One region of the Shewanella sp. Arc9-LZ genome, then DNA from elsewhere that is predicted to be linked to it. Evidence: predicted binding sites of a transcription regulator. Region 1 holds the regulator's gene; the other holds the start of a gene.
What was found. The regulator sigma-54, encoded in region 1, starts transcription at its own class of promoters, with help from an activator protein. The targets are predictions, from matches to a motif close to GTTGGCACGNNNNTNGNNT.

Region 1 (4,219 bases):
AAGTTTCAAATAGGTTTTCAATTTGCCAAATAAATTTATTAACTAATGGCTGACGACCTAAAAATTCTTGTACGGGCTCGTCTAAACCCGTAAATGGACGCAGTTCTATTTCCCAATGTGGGTTGGGTAAAAAGCGTACATCAAACATAAAATCTGCTTCTGTCGGCATGCCGTGTTTAAAGCCAAAAGATTCAAAGTTAATCACTAACTCTTTATCAACACTGCCTAATAATATTTGCCTAACTTGGTCGCTTAATTCGTAGATATTTAGCGCAGAAGTGTCGATATAGTGATCAACAATTTTTGCGATAGGCTCAAGTAAACGGCCTTCTAGTTTTATCGCTTCTTGCAGTGAAATATGATTTTTAGATAACGGGTGTAATCGACGTGTTTCGCTGTAACGTTTAAGCAATACTTTGTCATTGGAATTTAAAAAGAAACTGATAATTTCAGTGTCATTCTCAAGTAGTGCCAATTGGTCTTGAAGCACTTTACCTTGTTCTGCAATGTTACGAACATCAACGCTAATCGCAACCAAATCATTACTGCCTTTAAGCTGGGCTAATAATGTGCCAATGAGTGGTAAAGGCAAATTATCAACACAATAATATCCTAGGTCTTCTAATACTCTCAGGGCAACGGATTTCCCTGAGCCTGAACGTCCCGATACTATAACTAGTTTCATGCAGTAATAACCTGATAAAGTTCTGTTGCGTCGTGAGTTTTACGAAGCTGTTTCAATATTTGCTTATCGCTTAACTTTTGGGCCATGCTCGATAACGTGCCTAAATGTTGTTGGCACTGGTCTGCAGGTACTAACAAAGCAAATAAAAGATCCACGGGTTGCTTATCGATTGCATCAAAGGCAATGGCTTCTTCACATTTAATAAATATCGCGATAGGGTGATCGATGGTCGTTAATCTACCATGAGGTATCGCAATGCCATTTCCTATACCTGTGCTACCCATTTTCTCTCTCGCTAACAGGCTTTCAAAAACCTCTTGCGAAGACAGGGTTGGGTACTGGGCAGCGACTAAATTGCTGATGAGTTCCAGTACTTTTTTCTTACTGCCCGGTGTGGCACAGGTAGTGCATTCCGGCTGCAGAATGGTACAAAGTTCCATCGTTAGTGTTTTGTATTCTTCTCTTTGTGTTTAATTACCTGACGGTCGAGTTTATCGATCAGGGCGTCTATTGCAGCATACATATCAGTACTTTCTGACATTGCAAAAATTTCTGCGCCATTAATGTTGATTTTGGCTTCTGCTTTTTGTTGTAATTTTTCTACATTGAGCACAACGTGTACATTATGGATCTGATCGAAGTGTCGTTCAAGCTTTGAAAATTTACTGTGGATGTATTCACGTAAAGATTCTGTTATTTCGACATGACGTCCAGTCAGACTTATTTGCATAAAAAATCCTCCATTGCCTAGTAGGTTATAAACTCTTACGTTGGTTTGAGGGCGGGATCATCATTGCTTCACGGTATTTTGCTATCGTACGACGAGCAACGTTTATGCCCTGTTCTGCCAGAAGCTGAGCCATTTTACTGTCACTCAGTGGTTTTTTCTGGTTTTCTGCGGCAACCAGCTTTTTGATAAAAGCACGAATGGCCGTTGATGAGCATTCCCCGCCATCGTCAGTACTGACATGGCTAGAGAAGAAGTATTTTAGTTCAAATAAACCTCGAGGGGTGTGCATATATTTTTGTGTGGTGACTCGTGAAATGGTCGATTCATGCATTTCTACAGCTTCAGCGATATCATTGAGCACCATAGGCTTCATGGCTTCTTCGCCATATTCAAAAAAGCCTTGCTGAAATTGCACAATGCAATTTGCCACTTTAAGTAAAGTATCATTACGGCTTTCAATACTTTTAATAAACCATTTAGCCTCTTGCAGATGGCCTCGAATAAATTGACTATCCGACGGGTTTTTACTGCCTCTAGCCATGGCTGCATATTGCTGATTAACACCAATTTTAGGCATGTTGTCTGGGTTTAACTCTACTACCCAACGGCCATTTTTCTTTAATACTGTGACATCGGGAATCACGTATTCATCATCCATGGGGGTAATTAATAAGCCCGGACGAGGATTGAGTGTCTGGATTAGAGTGATTGCGTCACGTAACTCATTTTCTTTTAGTTTTGTTTTTCGCATCAATAATCTGAAATCACGGCCAGCAATTAACTCTAAATAGCCTTTAATTAACAAACGGGCATTATCGATATGGGGTGTGTCGTTAGAGTATTGCGCTAATTGAATAAATAGGCATTCACTTAAATCACGTGCAGCAACACCCACAGGGTCAAAGTGTTGAACGCGTTTTAATACCGCTTCAACCTCATCGAGTTCCACATTTTCATCACCCATGGCTTCGAGAATATCTTCGGTACTTTGGGTTAGATAACCGCGTTCATCAATGGCATCAATAATGGCGGTGGCAATGGCGAGATCTGTGTCTGAAAATGGAGTGAGATTTTTTTGCCATTCTAAGTGTTCGTACAAACCTTCAGTAGTTTCACCTTGAAAGGGCATGTCGTCATCGCGCATGCTTGCACTGCCTGAACCTGACATAGGTGAGGCTGTGTATACTTCATCCCATGTGGTATCCATGGCTAAATCATCCATGGTTTCTTTGGTCATGGATTCTGCTATGTCGACGGTGGAAGTGTCTTTTTCGACATTAACAATACTGTTGTCACTAAAGTCTGTATCCGCTTGGTCGCGGTTTTCTTTTAAGGAGTCTTTTGCTTCAGAAAACTCATCTTCTATTTCAAGCAATGGATTTGAATCTAATGCTTGTTGGATTTCCTGCTGTAGCTCCAATGACGATAATTGCAGTAAGCGAATGGCTTGCTGCAATTGTGGGGTCATGGTTAAGTGTTGACCCATTTTAAGTTGGAGTGACGCTTTCATTTACCGCTTATCCCTAGATGATTTTCCATAAAAATGACAATCTCGAACTGTAATAGATTGCCATAAACATCAATGACATTTAACGTTGTTTAGGTATCGTTCAATGAAATGAGTTAGCTAGACTAAAAGGCCAGTAAAGTAACTATAGCTTGAATTGTTCACCTAAGTACACAGCTCGAACTTGTTGATTACTTAATATCTCATCTGGTGTGCCTTCGGCAATTAAATTACCCTGGCTAACGATATAGGCTCGCTCACAAACGTCTAGCGTTTCACGTACGTTATGGTCGGTAATTAATACCCCTAAACCGCGGTTTTTAAGTTGTTGGATGATTTTTTTAATGTCGATGACCGAAATAGGATCAACACCAGCAAAGGGCTCATCAAGCAAAATAAATTTTGGATTAGCAGCTAAAGCGCGCGCAATTTCAACACGACGACGTTCACCACCCGATAACGACATGCCTTGGCTGTCGCGTATGTGAGTAATGTGGAACTCTTCGAGTAGGTGCTCAAGCTGTTCAATACGTTGGTCTGTGCTGAGCTCTTTGCGAGTTTGCAGTACGGCCATTATGTTGTCGTAAACGGTGAGCTTGCGGAAAATACTGGCTTCTTGTGGTAAGTAACCTATACCTTTGCGGGCGCGCAAATGCATTGGATCGGCAGTAAGGTCGTCATCGTCAATCAATATTCGGCCTTTATCGCTTTTTACTAAGCCGACAACCATATAAAAGGTGGTGGTTTTGCCTGCACCATTGGGGCCTAAAAGACCGACAATTTGGCCGGTTTTAACCGTTAAACTCACATCTTTAACAACTTGACGAGCTTTATAGCTTTTAGCTAGATTTTCAGCGGTTAAGGTAATTTGGGTCATGGTTTGATCTGCTTGTTAACAGGAATTTCAGGGAGTTTTTGCTTTGGCGCCGACTCGTCTTGGAAATTCTCTGGTTGAATGATGGTGATTACCCGATCTTGCCCTGTACCAGTACTTTCGGCAATCAGCTCTTGAGCACTGATGTTGTACTTGATTTTATTACCGGTAACCTGGCTACCTGATTGATCCAATTTGGCGTTGCCAGTCAATGTGAGTGTAGTGGTGGCAAGGTCATAGCTAATTTCGTTAGCACTTGCGGTACCAATTTTACCGTCATCTAATTCTTGTGAAAATGTAGCCGGGGTGCCAGTAGCAATTAATCTCTTACTGGTGGTGTTTTCAGGGGTAAACGCCCGTAACTGATCTGCATTGATATTAATCGTGCCTTGGACAATCGTTACCGGACCATTAAAAACAATT
Region 2 (4,219 bases), 1.3 Mb from region 1:
GAACAATTTTCTCACCTAATGGTGAATATATAAGAAGGAGTGTGACCTATGTCATACAACATGAATGGACACGAAATTTCAGTTAGCTTTCCGGTTAACTCTATCTCGTCAAACAAGAATTCAATTGCTTTTACCGACAGCCTAGGTAAAAACAAAAAAACCTTTTCAAAACGTATTGAAGCATTAAACTTCATGAAATGGTTAATCTCTGCCAATAAGTAATACCCCCTAACGCTTTGCGTTAATCATTTGCTCTGTTATTTAATAAACTCATTTCTCGGTATTCTCCTCTCACTTACCGATGTTTATTAAAACAGGGCAAAATGAATAACTCACTCGCATCATTTTAAGTTATTCTTCAGTTTTAAACTCCAATCGAACTTTTTAAACCCAAATCTACCACTTAGAAATAATCGGCTTAATATCAACAACTTACAACAAGAAACCATACATTCATCCTGTAATCAAACCGAGTGCGAAAATTTTCGTTGGTATCTTGGCAACATTGTTTTATTTCCCAAAACTCCCCCCTGATGTATATAGAGAATATCGGTTGCATTGGCAGTTTTACTATTCAAATAATGTTGTAACACTAGAAATCCAACCGGGTCGTACAATAATTCAAATTCAATTCCCGACTGGCATACTGTATTCCACATATCAAAACAACGTCGTGATAGTTTGCCAAAATGATATTTATGACCATCATTAATAATTGTAGGAAAATAAACCTCATCGACTAATTGTGAGAATTGTTGACGTAAATATTCATCCCCTCCCACGGTACTGCAAGTTAACACCTCAATGGTAAAAACTTTCGTTAATGATAAATGAGCCAATTGTTGAGTAAGTTGTTTATTTAAATAAGCCGCAGTGGTCCCCGTACCTGAGGGTAAAAATACCTTTAGCTTATTTTTTTGTTGATCTTGCGCCCATTGAATAATTTCACAGGCAAGTTGTGTTATCCCGGTTTCGGCATACTCACAACGCCCACCTTCAGGAATAAAAAGTAATTGTTTTTTATCTGCGTAGCTTGGATTCGATGAAACAATATATTGCATAGCATCGTCTAAATGCATACTTTGAAGATTTTCAACATCGGTCAAATGACTAACATCAATAATATTGGCGCCATTTTGTATCGCAGCGGCATAATTGCCTTGAGGATGTTGTAATAAAAACTCGCTGATATGGCTTACATAGTAATCAAATTTCCACCCTTGCCGCTTAGCCAATACTGACATGGAATATAATGAGTTGGCTTGGGCCGAACCCGATGCCACTAGTTGGGTAATATGTGAATAATCATGATGCAAAAAATGATAAAATTTACGTGCTTTATTACCACTAAAATCAGCATGTAATAAATCATCTCGTTTAATGTAGATGCTGCGGCCAGCAAAGTTCATCGTTTGCACTGGGCTTATCGAAAACATGAATTGTCTCAATCAACTGTAATATGAGCATTTTAACTAAAAAATGATAAATCTCATCGATTCATTTGCGTGAATCCTCGCACTGTTCTATTTATACAATACCACAGCAACACTTAATTCTTAATAATCAACAAATTGAAAACATGGCATGGAAATGGCTTTATATTGAGAATATTGACTATTGATGGGAATGAAAATGTCTCTTTTACGCTTAATCTTTAATATTGCTTGGTTTTTAATGGGTGGTTTTGTTATGGGACTAGCTTGGTGGTTTGTTGGAGTACTGTGCTTTATCAGTATCATTGGCATCCCATTTGGTCGTGCTTGTTTTGTTATTGGCGAACTGGCTTTCTGGCCATTTGGACAAGAGACCGTTAACCGGAAACACATTTCAGGCCAAGAAGATATTGGCACTGGCACGTTAGGTTTGGTGGGTAATGTAATATGGTTTTTATGCTTTGGTATTTGGCTCGCGATTGGTCATCTAGTCCATGCTCTGGCTTGTTTTGTAACGATTATAGGTATTCCGTTCGCGTTACAACATCTTAAGTTGGCCTTATTAAGTTTAACCCCTATCGGTCAAACCGTTATTGCCAAACCGACTTATTAACATTCGTTAATAACCGCTGAATGACCACTGTTGTAAAAAGCCGATAGCATAATGCTGTCGGCTTTTTATTTGCCTAATCGTATCAGCAACGTGTACATTGCCATTCTTAAGCACTGAAAGGTTATTCAGTCACTTTAAAGACAATAATGGGATCACATGAACTATTGGTTAATGAAGTCTGAACCAGACGACTTTAGTATTGATAATCTACAGATGAGTAAGCAGCAAACTGTTGCTTGGCAAGGTATTCGTAACTATCAAGCACGTAATTATATTCGCGATCAAATTACAATTGGCGATGTAGTGTTGTTTTACCACTCTAGTTGTAAAGTTCCTGCCATTGTGGGTTTAGCAAAAATTAGCAGTGAAGCTCAAATTGATAGCAGTGCTTTTGATAACCGTTCACCGTATTTTGATGCAAAATCTAACGCTAATGCGCCTCGATGGTGGCAAGTCGATATTCAATTTATGGCCAAATTTTCTAAGCCTGTGAGCTTGAAGCAATTGAAAGCCGATCCCGCGCTGCAAGATATGGTATTAGTGGCTAAAGGTGCCCGCCTGAGTATTCAGCCCGTCACACAGTTGCAATACCAACACATTATGCAACTAACAACCTTAGAATAATAACGTTAGATTGATGACCTTGCATCGGTAACCTTGAATTAAAACAGACCAGCTTGTCAGCCGACCAGTAAACATCTTCTTTAAATCAGCCTCCTAAAGACAGCTCAGACTACGTAAACACTATTAGCTATAAATAGTCTGAGCTCAAATACTAACGGCACAGTGATAAGATCACGCAATGCCCATACTAGTTAATCATTCGCCCTATTCCGCCAAGTACAGAACCTTCACCTTGGTCTTTGCCACCACTTGATGGTGCATGAGCAATAATTCTGTCAGCCATACGAGAAAACGGTAAGCTTTGTAACCACACAGTCCCATGGCCTTTTAAGGTTGCAAGGAACAAACCTTCACCACCAAATACCATCGACTTTAATGAGCCTGCACGCTGTATGTCATAATCAATCCCGGGAGTGAATCCAACTAAACAACCTGTATCGACTCGCAATGTCTCACCGTGTAATTCTTTTTTAATCAGTGTCCCACCAGCATGCACAAACGCCATGCCATCACCTTTAAGGCTTTGTAGAATAAATCCTTCACCACCAAAGAAACCGGTGCCTAATCGCTTATTAAACTTCATGCTTACTTGCGTGCCTAAGGCTGCCGCTAAAAAGCTGTCTTTTTGGCAGATAAGTTCGCCTTGATGGTGAGCTAAGTCTATCGCCAAAATAGTGCCAGGAAATGGCGCAGCAAATGCCACTTTTCGTTTTTGTTGACCTTCATTAGTAAAGTGGGTCATAAAAATACCCTCACCCGAAATGGCGTGTTTACCTGCACCAAGTAGCTTGCCAAAAAAACCGGATTCTGGTTCAGAGCCATCACCCATTCTGGCCTCAAACATAATGTCTTCTTCGAGGTAAGTCATCGCACCCGCTTCAGCAATAACAGACTCATTTGGGTCTAATTCAACTTCAACCAGCTGCATACTAGAACCTATAATTTCATAATCTACTTCATGACTTTTCATGCTCATTTTCATTCCTTAAAAATTTATTTAATGTTTGCAGTTGCCCAATTCAGTATTAAGGCATTATTCCTTATGGATGATTTAAGGTAACAAAATGATCATCCATTTAACATGACAACATTTCAATAAAATATCCGCGTTCTGTTGCCACTGCATTTGTTTACCAATTGTGTCCATCGTTAACCTAAACCCGCACCGCTTAATCCTGATTGTTGGTGTAATTGATATTGAGCAAATTCTTGCAAAATAAGCTCGGTAAATAACTGCCCAGCTCGCCCAAGCGGACGTTCAAGTGTAGAGACTAATTGCGGTGTAAAACTAAACCGATTACCACCAATAAAATCAATCTCGATCAGTTGCCCTTGATGTAATTCTTCAGCAATTAAAAAATCCGGCATCCAACCAAAACCCAGACCTTTTAGCAAAGCATTTTTTTTCATGATAAAGCCTGACAAATAAAAGACTTTATCGCCGCCAAATTGCATTTCATCGCGGTCACGTTTACCAGGAGATGAATCTTCGATGGTTAACTCAACATGTTGTTGCAATTCAGGCAAACTAATGTCTTTAAGCTGACTT

Region 2: GUY17_RS12310 (YccF domain-containing protein) is a predicted target of sigma-54. The motif match lies at 1,579-1,597, and genes of this name have one in related genera.

The regions. Positions count from the first base shown of each region.
Region 1 is NZ_CP048031.1:4,169,163-4,173,381, reverse strand. It holds gene rapZ (RNase adapter RapZ) at 1-685, opposite strand, end outside; gene ptsN (PTS IIA-like nitrogen regulatory protein PtsN) at 682-1,125, opposite strand; gene hpf (ribosome hibernation promoting factor) at 1,128-1,415, opposite strand; gene GUY17_RS17940 (RNA polymerase factor sigma-54) at 1,441-2,925, opposite strand; gene lptB (LPS export ABC transporter ATP-binding protein) at 3,068-3,799, opposite strand; gene lptA (lipopolysaccharide transport periplasmic protein LptA) at 3,796-4,219, opposite strand, start outside.
Region 2 is NZ_CP048031.1:2,872,256-2,876,474, forward strand. It holds gene GUY17_RS21105 (hypothetical protein) at 49-222, shown strand; gene GUY17_RS12305 (1-aminocyclopropane-1-carboxylate deaminase/D-cysteine desulfhydrase) at 465-1,436, opposite strand; gene GUY17_RS12310 (YccF domain-containing protein) at 1,633-2,046, shown strand; gene GUY17_RS12315 (EVE domain-containing protein) at 2,203-2,670, shown strand; gene GUY17_RS12320 (TIGR00266 family protein) at 2,858-3,640, opposite strand; gene GUY17_RS12325 (LysR family transcriptional regulator) at 3,820-4,219, opposite strand, start outside.